Regions from separate parts of the Streptomyces sp. NPDC048275 genome, predicted to be linked through region 2. Evidence: riboswitches for the same ligand, from Rfam matches in the RefSeq annotation. Region 2 holds a riboswitch; each other region holds the start of a gene.

Region 1 (4,763 bases), on a different contig from region 2:
GTCGAGGATGAGCCGGCCGCCCGCGGTGCGGGAGACGCGATCAGCGCTGAGGGTCATGGTGCGCTCCTCACGGACCGGTGTGTGCGGTAGAGGACGGCGACGAAGGCGGGGACGCCGACGAGGGAGGTCATGACACCCACCGGGATCTCCAGCGGTTCGAAGAGGGTGCGGGCCAGCGTGTCGATCCACACCAGGAAGACCGCGCCGCCCAGCGCGGTGGCGGGCAGCAGCCGCCCGTGCCCGGGGCCGACCAGGGCCCGGGCGGCGTGCGGGAGCACCAGGCCGACGAAGCCTATGGCGCCGGCGCTGCTCACCAGGGCCGCGGTGAGCAGAGCGGTGACACTGAGCAGGACCAGGCGCGTGCGGGCGACCTGGACGCCGAGCGTGGCCGCCGCGTCCTGCCCGAAGGCGAAGGCGTCCAGCGTCCTGCCGTACCCGAGGCAGACGGCCAGGACGAGCAGCAGCACGGCCAGGCACAGCCACACGTCGGTCCAGCCGGCCCCGCTGAGCGAGCCGAGCAGCCAGAACAGCACGGCACGGGTGGTGTCGGCGTCGGCCGAGGTGACCACGACGAAGGAGGTGAGCGCCGAGAACAACTGCATCGCGGCGACGCCGGAGAGCACGACCCGGTCGGTCGTCCCGCCGAGGGTGTGGGCCAGCAGGAGCATCAGCGCGAACGAGCACAGCGCGCCGACGAAGGCCCCGCCGGACAGGGACAGCGCCCCGCCGCCCGCGCCGAGCACGACCACGAGGACGGCCCCGGTCGACGCCCCGGAGGACACGCCGAGGACGAAGGGGTCGGCGAGCGGGTTGCGCAGCAGGGACTGCATCACCGCGCCGCACAGGGCGAGTCCGGCCCCGCACACCGCGGCGAGCAGGGTGCGGGGCAGACGCAGGTTCCAGATGATGCCGTCGCGGATCGGGGTGAGGCCGGAGGCGTCGCCGCCGAGGTGGGAGACGAGGACCGACCACACATCTGCGACGCCTATGTCGGCCGGGCCGATGGTGAGGGCCACGGCGACGGAGGCCGCCAGCGCCACCAGACCCGCCGCCCAGCGCAGCAGGGCCGGGGTCACTTCGCGAGGCCGAAGTCGCGCAGCCCCTTCGCGACTTTTTCGATGCCCTCGACCGTGCGGATGGTCGGGTTCATGGCCTGCCCGCTGAGCAGGACGTACCGCTTGTGCTTGACCGCGTCCATGTTCCTGGTGACCGGGTTGGACTCCAGGAACTCCATCTTCTTGGCGGCGCTCTCGGCGGTCTGCGACTTGCGGGTGAGGTCGCCGATCACCAGGACGTCGGGGTCGCGGTCGGCGACGGTCTCCCAGTTGATCTGGGGCCACTCGTCGGTGGTGTCGTCGAACACGTTCTTCGCGCCGAGGGTGTTGGTCATGAGGCCAGGTGCACCGCAACAGCCCGCCATATAAGGGGAGTCGGAGTTGGCGAACCAGTACAGGAGGGTGACGTCCGAGGCGTCGAGCCCCTTCGTCGCCTTCGCCACCCGGGACTTGAGGTCCGCGACCAGTTCCTCACCTCGCTCTTCCACGCCGAAGACGCGGGCCAGATCACGGACTTCGCGGTAGACGGTGTCCACGGTCAGCGGCTTCGTGCGCACGCCGTCGCCGTCGCCGCTGTTGTCCTTGCCCTCGCAGTCGGAGGGGGAGAGATACGTGGGGACGCCGAGCTTCTCGAACTGCTCGCGCGTGGCCACGCCGCCCTTGCCGAGCGTGGAGGCGAACGAGGCCGCGACGAAGTCCGGTTCACGGTCGAGGACCGTCTCGAAGGACGGCGCGTTGTCCGCCAGCCGCTTCACCTTGGCGTTCGCCTTCTCGAGCCCCTTCGTCACGGGGTCGGTCCAGGTGGCCGTACCGACCATGCGGTCGGCAAGACCCAGGGAGAGCATGATCTCGGTGGTGCCCTGGTTGAGGGAGACGGCGCGCTGCGGTCCGGCCCCGCTGACCTTCACGTTCTGCCCGCAGTTCTCGATCGACCGCGATGTGTCCGCCGCCGATCCCTCGGATCCGCCTGCGCCTCCACCCCCGCAGCCGGCAAGGAGGACTGTCCCGCACAGGAAGGCGGCGGACAGGGATGTGGCGCGCGTGACGGACACTGCTGTTCCTCTACGTCAAGGGCCCGTACGCGGGGCCCGACCGTACCGTGTGCCAGCAGGTTTTCGGACTCGGGGTCACTCGGACACGGCGCCTTCCCGGACCTCACTGGTCCAGTGGCCGAATAGCCGTGCCCGTCACCCTCACCGCTGCGCGTCAGTCCCGGATTCACACCGGATTCCCTGACCTTCGTACGTCGTCGTACGAAGGTGCGACTGGCCAGCGCAAGCTATCACGAGGCTCGAAGAGAAGAGCCGAGTCCCGGGACGTGGGGCCGGGCGGACGACCGCCGGCTTCGACGAAGCGCGCCATCACAAGCGCAGCTCCGTCGAGCGGGCGAACAATCGGCTCAAGCGGCACAGGACCGTGGCCACGAGGCACGACAAACGTGACAGACGTGACAGAGGTGAATCCTGTGTGCGGTCGGACCGCTCAGACGGTTCCGCAGTCCGAGATGACGATCTTCTTGGCGGTACCACCGGAGCGGCTGCCGAGCGCCTCGATCGCCTTCACGACGTCCAGGCCCTCCACGACCTCACCGAAGACGACGTGCTTGCCGTCGAGCCAGTCGGTGATGATCGTGGTGATGAAGAACTGCGAGCCGTTGGTGTTCGGGCCCGCGTTGGCCATGGACAGCAGGCCCGGCTTGGTGTGCTTGAGCTGGAAGTTCTCGTCGGCGAACTTCTCGCCGTAGATGCTCTTGCCGCCCGTACCGTTCTGGTTGGTGAAGTCACCGCCCTGGAGCATGAAGTCCGGGATGACCCGGTGGAACGGCGAGCCCTTGTAGCCGTAGCCGTGCTCGCCGGTGGCCAGCTCACGGAAGTTCCTGGCCGTCTTCGGGACGACGTCGTCGTACAGCTTGAACTCGATGCGGCCGAGTGGCTCGCCGTTCGCGGTCACCTCGAAGAAGACGTTCTGGCTCATAGCTCTGCCCCTCTGGATTCGAATGGTCGCACCCGAGCATAGAAGATCTTCGTACAAAGGCCTGACAGGCGGCCCCAGTGTCCGCTTGATCACATCCCCGGGCCGTCTTCGCTCTTTCGCGAGCAGCTGCGGCACCAGGGCCTGTCGTTTGGATCAGGTCGCGGGGAATCGACGATGCCTTGTCGCCGCAGACGCGCGTGCCAGACCCCGCTCACCGGCGTGATCCAAACGACAGGACCTAGGTGCCGCCGGTGGAGCCCTTCCACCAGACGAAGACCTCGGTGCTCGGCCGGCGTTCGGAGAACCGGGCCGACGGGGAGACCTCCCGCAGCAGTCGACGCAGGTCTGCTTCGAAGGCGTCGAGGCGCGCGCCGAACAGGTGCGGAGCCGAGGACGACATCGAGAACACCCACGCGACGACGTCGTCGATCGTGCGTTCCAGCGCCTGCCCGCCGGGAACGACATGGCGCTGGGGGCCGGAGAATCCCGCCCGGGCGAGCACCTCGGCCTCGCCGCCGACTGTTCCCTGCGGCAGTACTCCGCGGCCCGCTCGCCGGACCGGTCCCAGGTATCGCCTCACCAGCTCGTCCATCGCCGCGTAGGGCACCGCCGGATGGGAAGACCGTCGACGGTCCGACGCTCCGTCTTCAGGTCCGAGATGTGCACCAACGCCCCGGCGGGCCGGAGCATGTCCCTGATGGTTGCCGCCACCAGGTCGCGGTCCATCCAGTGGAAGGACTGACCGAAGGTCGCCACCGTGAACGTCCCGAGGCCTGCGGGCAGATCCTCGGCCCGGGCCTGGACCCACTGTGCCTTTTGGGCCACTCCCGCCTCGGCGGCCGCACGTCCGGCTTCCGCGATCATCCCGCCGTCCGGGTCCACACCGACGATCTCACCGACAGCGTGCGCCAGACTCAGGGCAAGGGTGCCCGGCCCGCATCCCACATCGAGAAGCCGCCCCTGGCCGTCGAGCTGCAGAACCTCGGCGAGAACGTCCGCCAGTCCGAGGGCATAAGGAAGCCTGCCGCGCTGATAGTAGGCGGCCGCGCCGGAGAACAAGGTGTCGTCCCACTCCCAGCCGACCGCCACATCCACTCACCCCTCATGACTCATGACCCATGTGAAGATCTCGCAGGCGGCGAGGTGCGGGCGCTCGGCGCCGGCGCCCTCCAATTGCCGGTCGGTCTTAGCCGTCAGCTCGTCACAGCCAGCCGTTGCGCTTGAAGCCGCGGTGGATCACGAGGCAGGCGGTCGCGATGACGACGAGGACGAGCGGGTAGCCGAAGCGCCAGCGCAGCTCGGGCATGTGGTCGAAGTTCATGCCGTACACACCGCACACCATCGTCGGTACGGCGATGACCGCGGCCCAGGCGGTGATCTTGCGCATGTCCTCGTTCTGGGCGACGGTCACCTGCGCGAGGTGGGCCTGGAGGATGGAGTCGAGCAGGGCGTCGAAGGAGGTGATCTGCTCGGTGACGCGGGCCAGGTGGTCGGCGACGTCGCGGAAGTACGCCTGTATCTCGGGGTCTATCGCGGGCATCGGCTGGACGGCCAGCGCCTGGACCGGGCGGCCGAGAGGGACCACGGCCCGCTTGAGTTCGAGGAGTTCACGCTTGAGCTGGTAGATACGGCCGGCGTCCGCACTGCGCGGGCTGTGCGGGGAGAAGACGTCCGTCTCGACCTGGTCGATGTCGTTCTGGACGGCATCGGCGACGGTCAGGTAGTCGTCGACGA
Region 2 (4,763 bases):
GGCCACCGTGGCGGCGCTGACCGCCGGAGGGACCGCCCTCGCCGGGTTTCCGGTCTCGGCGGCGAGCAAACCCAAGGGACATGACGTCTCCTCGCACCAGAAGAACGTCAACTGGCAGAGTGCGAAAGCAAAGGGCGCCCGGTTCGTCTACGTCAAAGCGACCGAGTCCCACACGTACCGCAATCCGTATTTCAGCCAGCAGTACAACGGGGCGCGCGACACGGGGATCATCCGCGGCGCCTATCACTTCGCGGTGCCGAACAAGTCGTCCGGCACCGCCCAGGCCGCGCACTTCGTGCGCAACGGCGGCGCCTGGCGCGCGGACGGCTGGACGCTGCCGCCCGCGCTCGACATCGAGTACAACCCGTACGGCAAGAAGAAGTGCTACGGCCTGAGCAAGGCCAAGATGGTGAGCTGGATCAAGGCGTTCAGTGCCGAGGTCAAGCGGGAGACCGGTCGCCGTCCGGTGATCTACACGACCACGCACTGGTGGAACACCTGCACCGGCGGCAGCCGCGCCTTCGCCACGAACCATTCCCTGTGGCTCGCCCGCTACGACTCGGCGGACGCGGGGACACTGCCGGCCGGCTGGTCGTTCTGGACGTTCTGGCAGTACGACAACAGCGGCACGCTGCCGGGTGACCAGAATCTCTTCAACGGATCCCTGACTCAGCTCAAGAAGTTCGCCAAGGGCTAGCGGAGCCCAGTATTCCGCCTCCGTTCGAGTCCCAGGGCCGCCCCTCCGGCATCACCGTCATCACAAGCGGAGGGGCGTTCCGCCGTTTGAGACACCCCTACGCCCGCCCCAGTTCATCTTCCGTTCACCCAGGTTGCCTACGGTCCCCCTGCCACTGACGTCCAACAGAAGCCTGGGTAAATGGAACACATCACGCTGCTCCTTGCTGTCGTGATCGTGACCGCTCTCGTGTTCGATTTCACGAACGGTTTCCACGACACTGCCAACGCGATGGCGACGACCATCTCGACCGGCGCTCTGAAGCCCAAGACGGCGGTGGCCATGTCCGCCGCGCTGAACCTCGTCGGTGCGTTCCTCTCCGTGGAGGTCGCCAAGACGATCTCCGGCGGGATCATCAACGAAGAGGGCATTCGCACCGAAGTGATCTTCGCGGCGCTCGTCGGCGCCATCCTGTGGAATCTCCTGACCTGGCTTCTGGGTCTGCCCTCCAGTTCCTCCCACGCACTCTTCGGCGGCCTCATCGGCGCCGCGGTCATGTCGGCCGGCTGGTCGTCGGTGAACGGTTCGACCGTCGTCACCAAGGTGCTGATCCCCGCGGTCGCCGCGCCCATCGTGGCCGGACTCGCCGCGATGCTGGCCACCCGGCTGACGTACCGGATCGGCAACCGTGCCGACGAGAAGGCGACCGCCAAGGGCTACCGCGCGGGCCAGATCGCCTCCGCCGGACTGGTCTCCCTCGCCCACGGCACCAACGACGCGCAGAAGACGATGGGCATCATCACCCTCGCTCTGGTCACCGGCGGTGTCATCGCCCCGGGCTCGAACCCTCCCGTCTGGGTCATCGTCTCGGCCGGCGTGGCCATCGCGCTCGGCACCTACCTGGGCGGCTGGCGCATCATCCGCACCATGGGCAAGGGCCTCACCGACCTCGCGCCGCCGCAGGGCTTCGCCGCCCAGACCAGCGCCGCGAGCGCCATCCTGGCCTCCTCCCACATCGGCTTCTCGCTCTCCACCACCCAGGTCTGCTCCGGCGCCGTGATGGGCTCGGGCCTCGGCCGCAAGGGCGGTGTCGTCCGCTGGTCGACCGCGACCCGGATGTTCGTCGCGTGGGGCCTGACGCTGCCCGCCGCCGGTCTGGCCGGCGCCTGCGCCGAGTTCCTGACCAAGCAGGGCACGTGGGGCATCATCCTCACCGGCGCGCTGCTCGTGGCCGGCTCCGGCGCCATCTGGACGCTCTCCCGCCGCCAGCCGGTCACCGTCGACAACGTCAACGAGGTCGCCGCCGAGCCCGCGGGCGTCGTCACCACGGCGATCGCCGCGGTCACCCCGCCGCCCGCCGGCACCGTCACCGACGACCTGAAGGCCACCATCCCGTCCCCGGGCACGGAGCCCACCCAGCCGGCCACGGTGTAAGGAATCAACAGCATGCACATCGACTGGGCAGCCCTGGGCTCCGTCTTCGGAGTCAGCCTCGTGACCACCGTGGCCCTCGTCGGCCTCTTCACCCTCGGCATCGTCGGCCTCTCCAAGCGCGAGTCGGCGTCGGCGCAGGGCGGCTCGGCCACGCTCGCGGTCACCGGCGCGTACGTCTGCTTCGCGGCGTGCGCGGCGGCGGTGTCGTACGGGATCTATCTGATCGTGGCCTGACAACACCGCGCGCTCCTGGACCCACCGCACTGCCTTCGCCCGCGCCGCACGGTCCTCGCCGCCCTGTTCATCGGTCGCCCTTTCCGGGCGCCGGCGAGCAGGGCGGTTCCTTTTTGGGGCACTTCGGATGGCTACGCTCCGCAGCCACAAGCACAGCCACGAAATGCCGCCCCTCACAGGGAAATTCATGCCAATTCGGTCTCGGCGGGCAGGTCGGCGCGGTAGCGGTGTGGGCCTCGGCACACTCTCCCCGCGCAGGTCAACAGCAAGTTGACGGGTCTTCCGACCCCGTGGTGGACTGCCGGAGCCAAGTACGGCGACAGGAGAGGAAGCCGGTGTGAATCCGGCGCGGTCCCGCCACTGTCACCGGGGAAGGAAGTCCCCGGGAGCCAGGAACTCTCATCGCCGGTCTCGTCGAACCAGGGCGTGGACACCCTGAGTGAGGACATATCGCCATGCGCGGCTGCCCAAGTGCGTTGCCTAGGACGCGAACGACCCGAACGACGGTTGTGCCCGACCTGACGGTCGGCTGAACCGATGCGTGCCGATCGCGTCTTCGCGTACGGCGCCGCCGCCGGACTCCTCGGTGACCTGCTGCTGGGCGATCCGCGCCGCGGGCATCCGGTGGCCGCGTTCGGGCGGGCCGCCGGTGCCGTGGAGCGAGTGCTGTGGCGCGACCACCGCGGGTGGGGCGCACTGCACACGGCCGTGTGCGTGGGCGGCGCCGCCGGGATCGCGGCGCTCGCGAGCCACTCCGTACGTCGATCTCGTACCGCTTCCGTCGCGCTGACCGCCGCCGCCACCTGGGCCGTCGTCGGAGGGACCTCCCTCGGGCGGGAGGCCCGGACGATCGGCGACGCGCTCGCGGTCGGTGATGTCGAGGCGGCCCGGGAGCGGCTGCCGCATCTGTGCGGGCGGGATCCCCAGGCTCTCGACGCGGACGGCGTCGCGCGGGCCGTCGTCGAGTCCGTCGCCGAGAACACCTCCGACGCCGTCGTGGGAGCTCTGGTGTGGGGGGCCGTGGGGGGCGTTCCCGGGCTGGTCGCCTTTCGCGCCGTGAACACGCTCGACGCCATGGTCGGGCACAGGTCCGCCGAGTACCGGCGGTACGGGTGGGCTTCCGCGCGGCTCGACGATGTCGCGGGATGGCCGGGGGCGCGGCTCACGGCCGTACTCGCCGCTGCGGCCGGAGGGGATCCGCGGGGCGCCGTGCGCGCCTGGCGTGCGGACGCCCGCAAGCATCCGAGCCCCAACGCCGGACCCGTGGAGGCCTCGTTCGCGGGGGCGCTCGGGGTGCGGCTCGGCGGGACCCTCTCGTACGGAGGAAGGGTCGAGCACCGGCCCGTACTCAATGACACGGGTCGCGCCGTCCGAGTCGGCGACATCGAGCGGGCGGTACGGCTGTCGCGGCGCGTGAGCCTGCTCGCGCTCGGCGTGTGCGCTGTCGGACGGATGCTTTCCAAGGGAGACACATCATGAGCGGCGGTCTCCTCGTCGCCGGCACCACCTCCGACGCCGGCAAGAGCGTCGTGACCGCCGGGATCTGCCGGTGGCTGGTGCGGCAGGGGGTCAAGGTCGCGCCCTTCAAGGCGCAGAACATGTCGCTGAATTCGTTCGTGACGCGTGAGGGCGCCGAGATCGGGCGGGCGCAGGCCATGCAGGCGCAGGCCGCGCGCGTCGAGCCCACCGCGCTCATGAATCCCGTGCTGCTCAAGCCCGGCAGCGACAGGAGCAGTCAGGTCGTCCTCATGGGCAAGCCCGTGGGTGAGATGACCGCGCGTGGCTATCACGGCGGTCGGCAGGAGGCTCTCCTCGGGACCGTGCTGGACTGCCTCGCCGCATTGCGGGGCACGTATGACGCGGTGATCTGTGAGGGGGCCGGCAGTCCTGCCGAGATCAATCTGCGGCGGACCGACATCGTGAACATGGGGATCGCCCGCAATGCCCGGCTGCCCGTGCTCGTCGTCGGCGACATCGACCGTGGGGGCGTGTTCGCCTCGTTCTTCGGGACGGTCGCGCTGCTGAGCCCGGAGGATCAGGCGCTCGTCGCCGGGTTCCTCGTCAACAAGTTCCGCGGCGATGTGTCCCTGCTGGAACCCGGGCTCGAGATGCTGCACGGCCTCACCGGGCGCCGCGCGTACGGCGTGCTGCCCTTCGCGCACGGCCTGGGCATCGACGAGGAGGACGGGCTGCGGGTCTCGCTGAGGGGCGCGGTGCGCGAGTCCGTGGTCGCTCCCCCCGTCGGCGAGGACGTACTGCGCGTCGCCGTCTGCGCGATCCCCCTCATGTCCAACTTCACGGACGTGGACGCCCTGGCCGCCGAGCCGGGTGTCGTCGTGCGGTTCGTGGACCGGGCCGAGGAACTGGCCGACGCCGACCTCGTCGTCGTACCCGGAACCCGGGGGACGGTGAAGGCACT
Region 3 (4,763 bases), on a different contig from region 2:
CGGCCGGCATCGGAGCGGCGGCGCTCACGGCGTCCCTGTGCCTGGACGCGGGGACTTCGTGGCCGGCCTGGGCGGCGGGCGGCAGAACAGCCGCCCGGACTTCTTCGAGCTCGGTGACCGGTGGCAGATCTCCGGCCTTGCCGGACAGCACCGCGCGGGCCCTCGCCAGGTCCAGGTTGTTCTCCCACCTGGCGATGAACAGGGTGGCGACGGCATTGCCGGAGAAGTTCACCATGGCCCGGCACTCCGACATGAACTTGTCGATGCCGAAGACGAGCATGATGCCGGCCGCCGGGACCGTACCGACCGTGGACAGGGTCGCGGTGAGGGCGATGAAGCCGCCGCCGGCGACGCCCGCGGCGCCCTTGGAGGTCAGCAGCATGACAGCGAGCAGGCCGAGTTGCTGGGTGACCGACAGGGGCGTGTCGGTGGCCTGCGCGATGTAGAGGGTGGCGAGGGAGAGGTAGATCGCCGCGCCGTCGAGGTTGAAGCTGTAGCCGGTCGGCACGACCAGTCCGACCGTGGACCGCTCGACGCCCATGTGCTGCAGCTTGCGCATCAGCCCCGGCAGCGCGGGCTCGGCGGTGGAGGTGCCCAGGATCAGGAAGTACTCCTCCTTGAAGTAGCGGAAGAGCTGGAAGATGTTCAGCTTCACGTACGCGGCGAGCACACCTCCCAGCACCACCACGACGAACAGGGCGGAGGTGACGTAGAAGAGCAGGATCAGCGAGCCGAGACTGGTCAGCGTGGACAGGCCGAACTTCCCGATGGCGTACGCCATCGCGCCGAAGGCGCCGAGCGGCGCGGCCTTCATGACGAAGGACAGCACCTTGAACACGACCTCGGTGAGGCGGTTGACGCCGGCGATGATCGGTTCGCCCACCGCGCCGACCGACTTCAGCGCGATACCGAAGATCGCCGCCAGAAAGATGACCTGGAGGATGTCGCCCTCGACGAACGGGCCGAAGAAACTGTCCGGCACGATGTGGGTGAGGAACTCCCACCAGTGCTGGCTCTCGCCCTTCGCGATGTAGTCCCCCGCGTCGCCCGACGTGTGAAGGGTGGCCGGATCGGCGTGCACACCGTCACCGAGACGGAAGATGTTCATGGCCACCAGGCCCGTCGCCATGGCGACGATCGTGCCGACCTGGAAGTAGGTCAGTGCCTTGATACCGGTGAGCCCGACCTGCTTCAGGTTCGCGACTCCGGCGATGCCGCCGATGATCGTCAGGAACACGATCGGCCCGATCAGCATCTTCATCGCGGTGATGAACGTCGTGCCGATCGGCTCCATGGACGTGGCCAGGTCCGGCCACCGCCAGCCCAGGACGATGCCGATCACGATCGCCACCAGCACCTGCACGTACAACTGCCGGTACCACGGCTTGGCCGCGATGCGCGCGGCTTGTTCGGCTCGCTCGTTGCCCGGAGTTTGCGTCATTGCGGCCTCCCTGATCGCGCGACACCGAGCCCGATCGGTACGCGCCAGCTTGCGCCACAGTGAACCGGCCCCCGTGTGAAGCGGTCCACGACCAAAAATCGATGCCCCGTATAGGCGCGGCCTATCTGTTCTTTGCCGGAAGCCCGAGGCAGCCCGAGAGCCCCTTCACGTGGGCGAAGGGGATCTCAGCCACGGCAGGGAACCTCACCTCGAGCAGACCCGTCGCCCCTGCCTGTGCCGTGAGCACTGCTGGGGACCGGGCGGGAGGTTTCGTACGAGGGGGCTGCGGGGCGTCAGGCAGCGCCGCCGCGACGGCTCCTGAGCCACCACACCGCGCCGCCGATCGCGAGGACGGCGATGCCGATACCGACGGGCACGGCGACGGACATACCGTCGTCGTCCGATTCCTTCGCCACCGGCTTCGCGGACGCCGACGGCGCCCCGGAGGTGGGCTCGCCCGAGCCGGTGCTGGGCGAAGGCGAAGGCGAGGGCGAGGGCGAGGCCGTCGTCGTCTGTCCGGTGGGGCTGGGGCTGACGGGTTCGGCGCCGGGGGCGGCGGGCTTCAGCTCCAGGCGGGGTGCCGGATGGCCGTGGCCGTCCTCGCTCACCTCTTCGTCCAACTCGATCCAGCGGTCGACCTGGCCGTCGCTGTAGGTCTGCAGGGTCTTGAAGTCCAGCACCTTGACGTCGGGCAACTGCCGTACGGTGACGACGTACTCGGCGTCCTCGCCCACCGCGAGCTTCGGCCCGGACACGATGTACCCCCGGTTGGTGGGCGCGAGCTTCCAGCCCTTGGGCCCTTCCTTGTAGGAGATGTCCTGCGGGGTGATGCCTTCGGGCAGGATCACCTCCAGCTTGCTGATCCCCGCGGAGCCGGACTCCGACTCCGCGGTGAAGGTCAGCGCGACATTCTGGTCGAGGGCACGGGCGCCCTCCGCCTCGACCTCCGTATGGGCGGCCGCCGGTCCGGCGGTGGCGACGGCGACCGCGAGCGCGACCGCGGTGAGGACGCCGGAACGGCGAAGACTGAACGGCGATGTGAGGCGCGACACTTGTGGCTCCCTTGTGCACTGACTGTGGTCGGTGAATTCAAGCGCAGGCAAAGACTCGGAGCCAGGTGTGAGCGCATGCGCCGCCTTCACACCTCTGTGCCCCGCTTGTCACCCTCCCGGTGCACGCACTACTGTCACGACGCCTTGGTGCACGGGAAATCCGGTGTGATACCGGTGCGGCCCTCGCCACTGTGATCGGGAAGTCCGGCTCCAGCCCTCGCGGGCAGCCACTGGGTCCTCGGACCCGGGAAGGCGGAGTACGGGCGGTGGTACCCGTCAGCCAGGAGACCGGCCAAGGCGCGTCAACCATCCACGAGGTGCTGGAGAGGGTCTGCTGAGCCATGCACATAGCCGAGGGTTTTCTGCCCCCTGCGCACGCGGTCGCCTGGAGCATCGCGTCAGCGCCATTCGTCGTCCACGGAGTACGGTCCCTCACCCGTGAGGTCAGAGAGCATCCCGAGAGCACCCTGCTCCTGGGCGCCTCCGGAGCCTTCACGTTCGTCCTGTCCGCGCTGAAGCTGCCCTCCGTGACCGGGAGTTGCTCGCATCCCACCGGCACGGGGCTCGGCGCCATCCTGTTCCGGCCGCCGATCATGGCGGTGCTGGGCACCATCACCCTGCTCTTCCAGGCGCTGCTGCTCGCGCACGGCGGCCTGACCACACTCGGCGCCAACGTCTTCTCGATGGCGATCGTCGGGCCCTGGGCCGGGTACGCGATCTACCGGCTGTTGCGGCGGTTCGACGTGCCGCTGATGGTCGCGGTGTTCTTCGGCGCGTTCGTGGCCGACCTGTCCACGTACTGCGTCACCAGCGCGCAGCTGGCGCTCGCGTTCCCCGACCCGAGCAGCGGGTTCCTGGGCGCGCTCGGCAAGTTCGGCTCCATCTTCGCGGTCACCCAGATCCCGCTGGCGGTGAGCGAGGGGCTGCTGACGGTGCTGGTGATGCGGCTGCTGGTGCAGTCCAGCAAGGGTGAGCTGACCCGGCTCGGGGTCCTGCTGGCCGGCAAGAAGACCGAGGCGGTGGCCCGATGAGCAGAAACACGAAGATCAACGCCTTGCTGCTGCTCGTCGTGGCCGCGCTCGCCGTACTGCCGCTGGTCCTCGGCCTCGGCGACCACAAGGAGGAGCCGTTCGTCGGCGCCGACGCCGAGGCGGAGACGGCGATCACCGAGATCGATCCGGACTACGAGCCCTGGTTCTCGCCCCTGTACGAACCGCCGTCCGGCGAGATCGAGTCGGCGCTGTTCGCCCTCCAGGCCGCGATCGGTGCGGGCGTCCTCGCCTACTACTTCGGTGTGCGCCGCGGGCGGCGCCAGGGCGAGTTGCGAGCCCGGGCTCACGAAGGAACGGCCCCTGCCGGGACGGACTCGCAGACCACCGGGGAATCCACGGCGGGGCGGGCCTGAGACCCGTGCTGCCGATCGACGCGGCGGCGCACAGCAGCCACTGGCGCCGCCGCCACCCCGTGGACAAAGCCGTGCTCGGGCTGGGGCTCACCCTGCTCGCGATCTCCCTGCCTCCCTGGCCGGGAGCCCCCCTCGTGCTCGTCACGGCCCTCACCGTGCTGCTCGGCCCGGCGGGCGTACCCTGGCGCCGGCTCTGGCGCGCCTACCGCGTTCCGCTCGGCTTCTGCGTGACCGGAGCGGTCACGCTGCTCGTGCAGGTCGGCGGCCCGGACGGGTTCGTGACCCTGGCCGACGGGGGGCCGGTGCGCGCCGGAAAACTGCTGCTGCGCACCTCGGCCGCCTCGCTCGGCGTGCTGCTGTTCGCGTTCACCACGCCGATGTCCGACCTGCTGCCGCGCCTGGTGCGGGCCGGGGTGCCCGCGCCCGTGGTCGACGTGGCACTGGTGACGTACCGGATGAGCTTCCTGCTCCTGGACTCCGTGCGCCGGATCCGGGACGCGCAGGCCGCCCGGCTCGGGCACACCACACGGGCCGCCACCTGGCGCTCCCTGGCCGGGCTCGGCGCCACCGCGTTCGTCCGGGCCTTCGACCGGGCGACGCGGCTGCAGGCCGGGCTCGCCGGACGCGGCTACGACGGCACTCTGCGCGTCCTGGTGCCCGAGGCCCGTGTCTCCGTCCGCTTCACGGCCGCGAGTCTCGCGCTGCTCGCAGCCGTGGCCGTACTCACCTTCGTACTCGAAAGGCCGCCGGCATGAGCGAGCCCGCCCTCGTCGCACTCTGCGGCGCGTCCTTCGCGTACGAGGACGGGCCGCCCGTGCTCGACGGCCTCGACTTCGAGGTGCCGGAAGGACGCGCACTGGCTCTG
Region 4 (4,763 bases), on a different contig from region 2:
CGACCGCCACCACCCCCGCTCTCCCCGCCAAGCTGCCGATCGGCGCGATCGTCCCGTGGGCGGTCTTCTTCGGCATCCTGATGCTGGTCCTGCTGTACTTCGTCGGCGCCGAGCAGGGCGCCATGTCCGTCGTCTCCGGCGAGGACGTCCATGAATGGGTGCACGACGCCCGCCATCTGCTCGGCTTCCCCTGCCACTGACCCGAGGGGAACCAGCACTCATGAACTCCGCAACAGTGAGAAACCTTCTCGTGCGGGGCATGCTCGCCGGCCTCGGCGCCGGCGTACTCGCCCTGATTGCCGCCTATTTCCTCGGTGAACCGAATGTCGACAAGGCGATCGGCTTCGAGGAGGCCCACGCCCCCGCGCACGAGCACGAGGTGGAGATCGTCTCCCGATCCCTGCAGTCCACCGCGGGCCTGGCCACCGGCGTCCTGATCTACGGGGTCGCCTTCGGCGGCATCGCCGCCCTCGCTTACTGCTTCGCGCTCGGCCGTATCGGCCGCTTCAGCCCTCGGGCCACCGCGCTGCTGCTGTCCGGCTGCGCTCTGCTCGCGGTCTACGTGGTTCCGTTCCTGAAGTACCCGGCCAACCCGCCGGCGGTCGGCAACGGCGACACCATCGGCAAGCGGACCACGCTGTACTTCCTGATGATGGTGCTCAGCGTCCTTCTCGCGATCGCCGCCACTCTCCTGGGCAAGCGGCTCGCACCGAAGCTGGGCACCTGGTACGCCACCGTCGCCGCGGTGGCCGCCTTCGCCCTGGTGATCGGGCTCGCGTACGCGTTCCTGCCCGTCGTCAACGAGGTGCCGAACGACTTCCCGGCCACCGTGCTGTGGCGGTTCCGCCTCTCCGCACTGGCCATGCAGGTCACCCTGTGGGGCGGATTCGGCCTCGTCTTCGGCGAGTTGGCCGAGCGGCTGCTGAATCCCAGGCCTGCGACGGTCGCCGCGGGCCGGCCGGTCGCCGCGCCCAACTGACGTGACCCGCCACACGAGTGAGGGCCCGCGGAACCATCCGGGGGCCCTCTCGCGTTTTCCGGGCACCCACGCCATCGGACCACGGACAGGACATGACGCACGGAACGGACCGATTGGACGGGAACCACCCGGGTGAGGAGCGGAGGAACCGAGTGGCCAGACGACCCCAGCCGCGCCACATCACCCTCGGCGGACGTGAGGCGGTCGCCCTGACGGTGGAGGAGTACGAGCAGCTGATCGCCAGCCGACGGCAGATCGGCGGCCAGAGCGCCCGGGTACGGGTGCTCGCCCACAAGGCGAAGCGCACCGAACAGCTCCTCCAGGAACTGGAGACCTTGATCGGGGCCCCCGCGGTCTGCCTTGAGCGGGGCGGGCAGGCACCGACGGCATGCCCGCCCCCGTGGCCCGCCGTCGGCGCCACACAGTCGGACACGGCTGCCGACTGCCTGCGCTGCGCGATAGCGGACCTGCTGCGCCGCCACCGGGACCCGGCCTCCTGAACCACCGCGGCGACAGCCCGCCGCCCCGCCCACCGCTCCAGCCTGCCGGCCCGCTCGTGCGGCGCGCTGCCCACCGTTGTGGCTCAAAGGTCGGCGATGGTTTCCGGTACGTCCAGCGGGCGTCCCAGCCGCAGGTTCCAGCGCCCGGCCCGTCCACTGAGCTCCGTTGCCGTCAGCGGCGGCACGTCCAGCCGCCAGAAGGCCGCGGCGGACATGCCCAGGGCGTGGACGACGGCTGCCCGTACGACCTCCGGCTCGACCACGGCGAGCGTACGGCCGTCCGACTCCGCCGCGGCGTCCAGCCAGCTCCCGACCCGGGCGCACACGTCCTGGACCGACTCCCCGCCGTGGGGCGCCGAGGCGGGGTCGGCGAGCCAGCGGGCCACCGCCTCCGGTTCGGCGGCGCCGACCTCGTCGAGCGTGAGGCCCCGCCAGCGGCCCACATCCAGGGCCGCCAGCCCCGGCGCGTCCTCACCACGCAGACCGAGCGCCGCTGCCGTCTCACGGCACCGCACACCGGGCGAGGCGACGACACGGACGGCCCGGGGCAGCGATCCTGCCGCCGCGCGGGCCCGGGCTGCTCCCGCGTCGTCGATCGAGCCGCCGTCGTCGAAGCGGGCCTGCCGCAGCGACCGGCTCGTCGCGGGCGAGATGAAGGTGACACGGCTGGTCACTGGGTGGCTCCTCCTGGTGCGGTCATGGTGTGCGGCTCTACCCTCCCCGACCTGCGGTCCCGGTGTCAGGACAGGGAGATTTCCTCGCGGACCGTGCGGGCGGCGGCGACCAGGTTCTCCAGTGAGGCACGTGTCTCGGGCCAGGCGCGGGTCTTCAGGCCGCAGTCGGGATTCACCCACAGCCGTTCGGCGGGGATGGCCTCAAGTCCCTTGCGCAGCAGGGCGGCTGCCTCCTCCGTGCTCGGCGCACGCGGGGAGTGGATGTCGTAGACGCCCGGTCCGGCCTCGCGCGGGTAGCCGTGGGCGGCCAGTTCGCGGGCGACCTGCATGTGGGAGCGGGCCGCCTCCAGGCTGATCTGCGTGTCCGGCCGCACTCCGCTCGTGCTGAGCCGGAACGCTTCGGTGGCCCAGGCCAGGTAGGCCGGGCGGTCGCCTGCCCGCAGCGGCAGCGTCTCGCGCAGGGCGGGCTCGTCGCCGACCCGCCCACGAGGTCACCGGGATGTCCGCGCACGCATCGTTCGTACGCGGGCAGTTGGCAGGTCTTCGGACTCGCGGGCACGTCCCGTCGTACGAAACCGTCGTACGAGACACCTACTGGCCGTCGCTTCCCAGGCCCGTTCGTCGGGCCCAGTGCGTATGACGGCGGTCGTTCCCGCTCACCGCTGCGGGGCAGTCCCGGATTCCCGCCGGGTTCCCTCTTACGACGCATCCCGCCTGGCGGACGGGGCGAACCAGCTGCGCCGGCCAGCCTAGGGGAGCGGCTGACAGCGTGCCGCGGCACGTCCAGCATTCGGAGGGTGAGATGAGCCATGCGATGGGCGGGCGTGAACCGACGGCGGGCGGGTACCGGGGCGGCCCGCCGGTCACCCTGTGTGCGGCCCGGCCTGGTCGAGCACAGGGGCGCATGCCCTTCGGTACGCGTATGCATCGCTGCTGATTGCCGTGGGGTAGTCCGTTAAGGTCGTGTCCCAGCGACTGGGGCACACCAACGCTGCGATGACGCTGGGTGAGAGAGCGCGCAGATCAGATCCGATGCCATGGGGGCACAGTGCGATTGAGAGTGGAGTTCACGACCGAACCCTTCGACCTCGACGAGGCGCCCCCGCACGCGCTGGTCGCCCGCGAGGTCATTGAGGCGGCCGAACTGGACGCCGTGGACGTCGGCCCGTTCGGCAATACCGCGGAGGGCGGTGCGGACGTGGTGCTCACCGCGGTCGACGCGCTGCTGCGCAAGGCTCTGGAGGCGGGCGCCACCCGGGTCTCGTTGCAGGTGAACGTGGTCGGGGAGGGCGATAAGTGACCGGTGTCGGGGACGATCCCTTCGTTACGGCGGTCAAGCCGCTGGTGGACGCCATGGGCGGTGAGATGGTGGCGCCGGACCAGGCCGGACCCGACGACGTCGTGCTCTCCTGGGAGGGCGCGGACGTGGTCGCCGTACGGCTGCCGCAGCTGGCCGACTCGCTCGATCACATCCTGGCCGCCCTGGAGCGCAAGCGGGGCAAGCGGCTGGCCGATCTCGACCGCAAGGCCAAGCAGGAGGTCGTGCGGATACTCGAGGCCCGTGGCGCCTTCTCCGTGCGGCACGGGGTGGAGACGGTGGCGAGCGCGTTGGGCGTGAGCCGCTTCACCGTCTACAACTACCTCAACCGCGAAAAGGACTCCTGACCAGCGAAAACGCCAGGATGGGCGCCCTCTCGCGCCGCGCCGTCGTGCCCGTGTGACCCGCCGCCGTCCGGACTCCCCGGGCGGCGGTTTTTGTTACTCGAAGTTTTCAACAAAGTGTTGACGTGGTGTTTCGGAGGGCGTTAGCTGGCCGCAGCCCGTCCAGCACAAGGCCACGGAGGCTTCCCGTGACTTCGAGTACGACACCCGGCAGTCTCGCCCGGTTCAACGCCCTGGAGGAGCAGGCGGCCTACGCCGCCCTCCACGAGGTGTGCGCCTCCTCGGCGTGGGTGCGCGGGCTGCTCGCCCGTCGCCCGTACGCCACCCCGGACGCCTTGTTCGCCGCGAGCGAGGCCGTCATGGCCGAGCTGACCACCGCCGACCTGGCGGAGGCGATGGCCGGGCACCCGCCGATCGGCAGGCCGAAGCCCGGGGACCCGACCTCCTCCCGGGAGCAGCGCGGCATGGCCGGCGCCTCCGCGGACCTCAAGGCGGAGATGCTCGAACTGAACCTGGCCTACCAGGAGAAGTTCGGTCACGTCTTCCTGATCTGCGCCACCGGCCGCACCGGCGAGCAGATGCGCGACGCGGTCAAGGACCGGATCGGCAACTCGCCCGAGCAGGAGCGCGAGATCGTCCGCTCCGAACTGGGCAAGATCAACCGTATCCGTCTGTCCCCTCTCGTACAGCAGGAAGATGAGGCATGAGCACCGACACCACAGCGTCCGTGTCCACGCACATCCTGGACACCAGCGTCGGACGCCCCGCCGAGGGCGTCGCCGTCCGGCTCGCGGCCCGCGCGGGGCATGACGCGGACTGGCAGCCGCTCGGCGGCTCCGCGACCGACGCGGACGGGCGGTGCAAGGACCTCCCGGCCCTGCCGGAGGGGACCACACACGTACGGCTCGACTTCGAGGTCGAGGCGTATTTCGAGAAGTCCGAGAACAA

The links. Region 2 has a riboswitch for cobalamin ahead of AB0D57_RS39465 (cobalamin biosynthesis protein). Riboswitches for the same ligand answer to the same signal wherever they lie in the genome.
Region 1: it holds a riboswitch for cobalamin, as region 2 does, so the genes downstream of both, AB0D57_RS06280 (ABC transporter substrate-binding protein) here and AB0D57_RS39465 (cobalamin biosynthesis protein) in region 2, are expected to answer to the same signal.
Region 3: it holds a riboswitch for cobalamin, as region 2 does, so the genes downstream of both, AB0D57_RS06310 (energy-coupling factor ABC transporter permease) here and AB0D57_RS39465 (cobalamin biosynthesis protein) in region 2, are expected to answer to the same signal.
Region 4: it holds a riboswitch for cobalamin, as region 2 does, so the genes downstream of both, AB0D57_RS45710 (5-methyltetrahydropteroyltriglutamate--homocysteine S-methyltransferase) here and AB0D57_RS39465 (cobalamin biosynthesis protein) in region 2, are expected to answer to the same signal.

Annotation. Positions count from the first base shown of each region.
Region 1 is NZ_JBEZLR010000006.1:107,419-112,181, reverse strand. Features, by position in the region: gene AB0D57_RS06290 (ABC transporter ATP-binding protein) at 1-57, opposite strand, end outside; gene AB0D57_RS06285 (iron chelate uptake ABC transporter family permease subunit) at 54-1,076, opposite strand; gene AB0D57_RS06280 (ABC transporter substrate-binding protein) at 1,073-2,107, opposite strand; cobalamin riboswitch at 2,144-2,340, opposite strand; gene AB0D57_RS06275 (peptidylprolyl isomerase) at 2,538-3,029, opposite strand; partial or broken gene AB0D57_RS06270 (methyltransferase domain-containing protein) at 3,268-4,118, opposite strand; gene AB0D57_RS06265 (magnesium and cobalt transport protein CorA) at 4,231-4,763, opposite strand, start outside.
Region 2 is NZ_JBEZLR010000107.1:1,053-5,815, forward strand. Features, by position in the region: gene AB0D57_RS39450 (lysozyme) at 1-697, shown strand, start outside; gene AB0D57_RS39455 (inorganic phosphate transporter) at 878-2,110, shown strand; gene AB0D57_RS39460 (hypothetical protein) at 2,123-2,344, shown strand; cobalamin riboswitch at 2,621-2,764, shown strand; gene AB0D57_RS39465 (cobalamin biosynthesis protein) at 2,882-3,823, shown strand; gene AB0D57_RS39470 (cobyric acid synthase) at 3,820-4,763, shown strand, end outside.
Region 3 is NZ_JBEZLR010000006.1:113,796-118,558, reverse strand. Features, by position in the region: gene dctA (C4-dicarboxylate transporter DctA) at 1-1,441, opposite strand, end outside; gene AB0D57_RS06315 (DUF1775 domain-containing protein) at 1,735-2,493, opposite strand; cobalamin riboswitch at 2,622-2,805, shown strand; gene AB0D57_RS06310 (energy-coupling factor ABC transporter permease) at 2,835-3,524, shown strand; gene AB0D57_RS06305 (energy-coupling factor ABC transporter substrate-binding protein) at 3,521-3,898, shown strand; gene cbiQ (cobalt ECF transporter T component CbiQ) at 3,904-4,653, shown strand; gene AB0D57_RS06295 (ATP-binding cassette domain-containing protein) at 4,650-4,763, shown strand, end outside.
Region 4 is NZ_JBEZLR010000166.1:1,584-6,346, forward strand. Features, by position in the region: gene AB0D57_RS45690 (CbtB-domain containing protein) at 1-200, shown strand, start outside; gene AB0D57_RS45695 (CbtA family protein) at 221-979, shown strand; gene AB0D57_RS45700 (hypothetical protein) at 1,132-1,479, shown strand; gene AB0D57_RS45705 (histidine phosphatase family protein) at 1,563-2,153, opposite strand; partial or broken gene AB0D57_RS45710 (5-methyltetrahydropteroyltriglutamate--homocysteine S-methyltransferase) at 2,219-2,626, opposite strand; cobalamin riboswitch at 2,670-2,904, opposite strand; gene AB0D57_RS45715 (hypothetical protein) at 3,202-3,453, shown strand; gene AB0D57_RS45720 (helix-turn-helix domain-containing protein) at 3,450-3,818, shown strand; gene uraD (2-oxo-4-hydroxy-4-carboxy-5-ureidoimidazoline decarboxylase) at 4,004-4,522, shown strand; gene uraH (hydroxyisourate hydrolase) at 4,519-4,763, shown strand, end outside.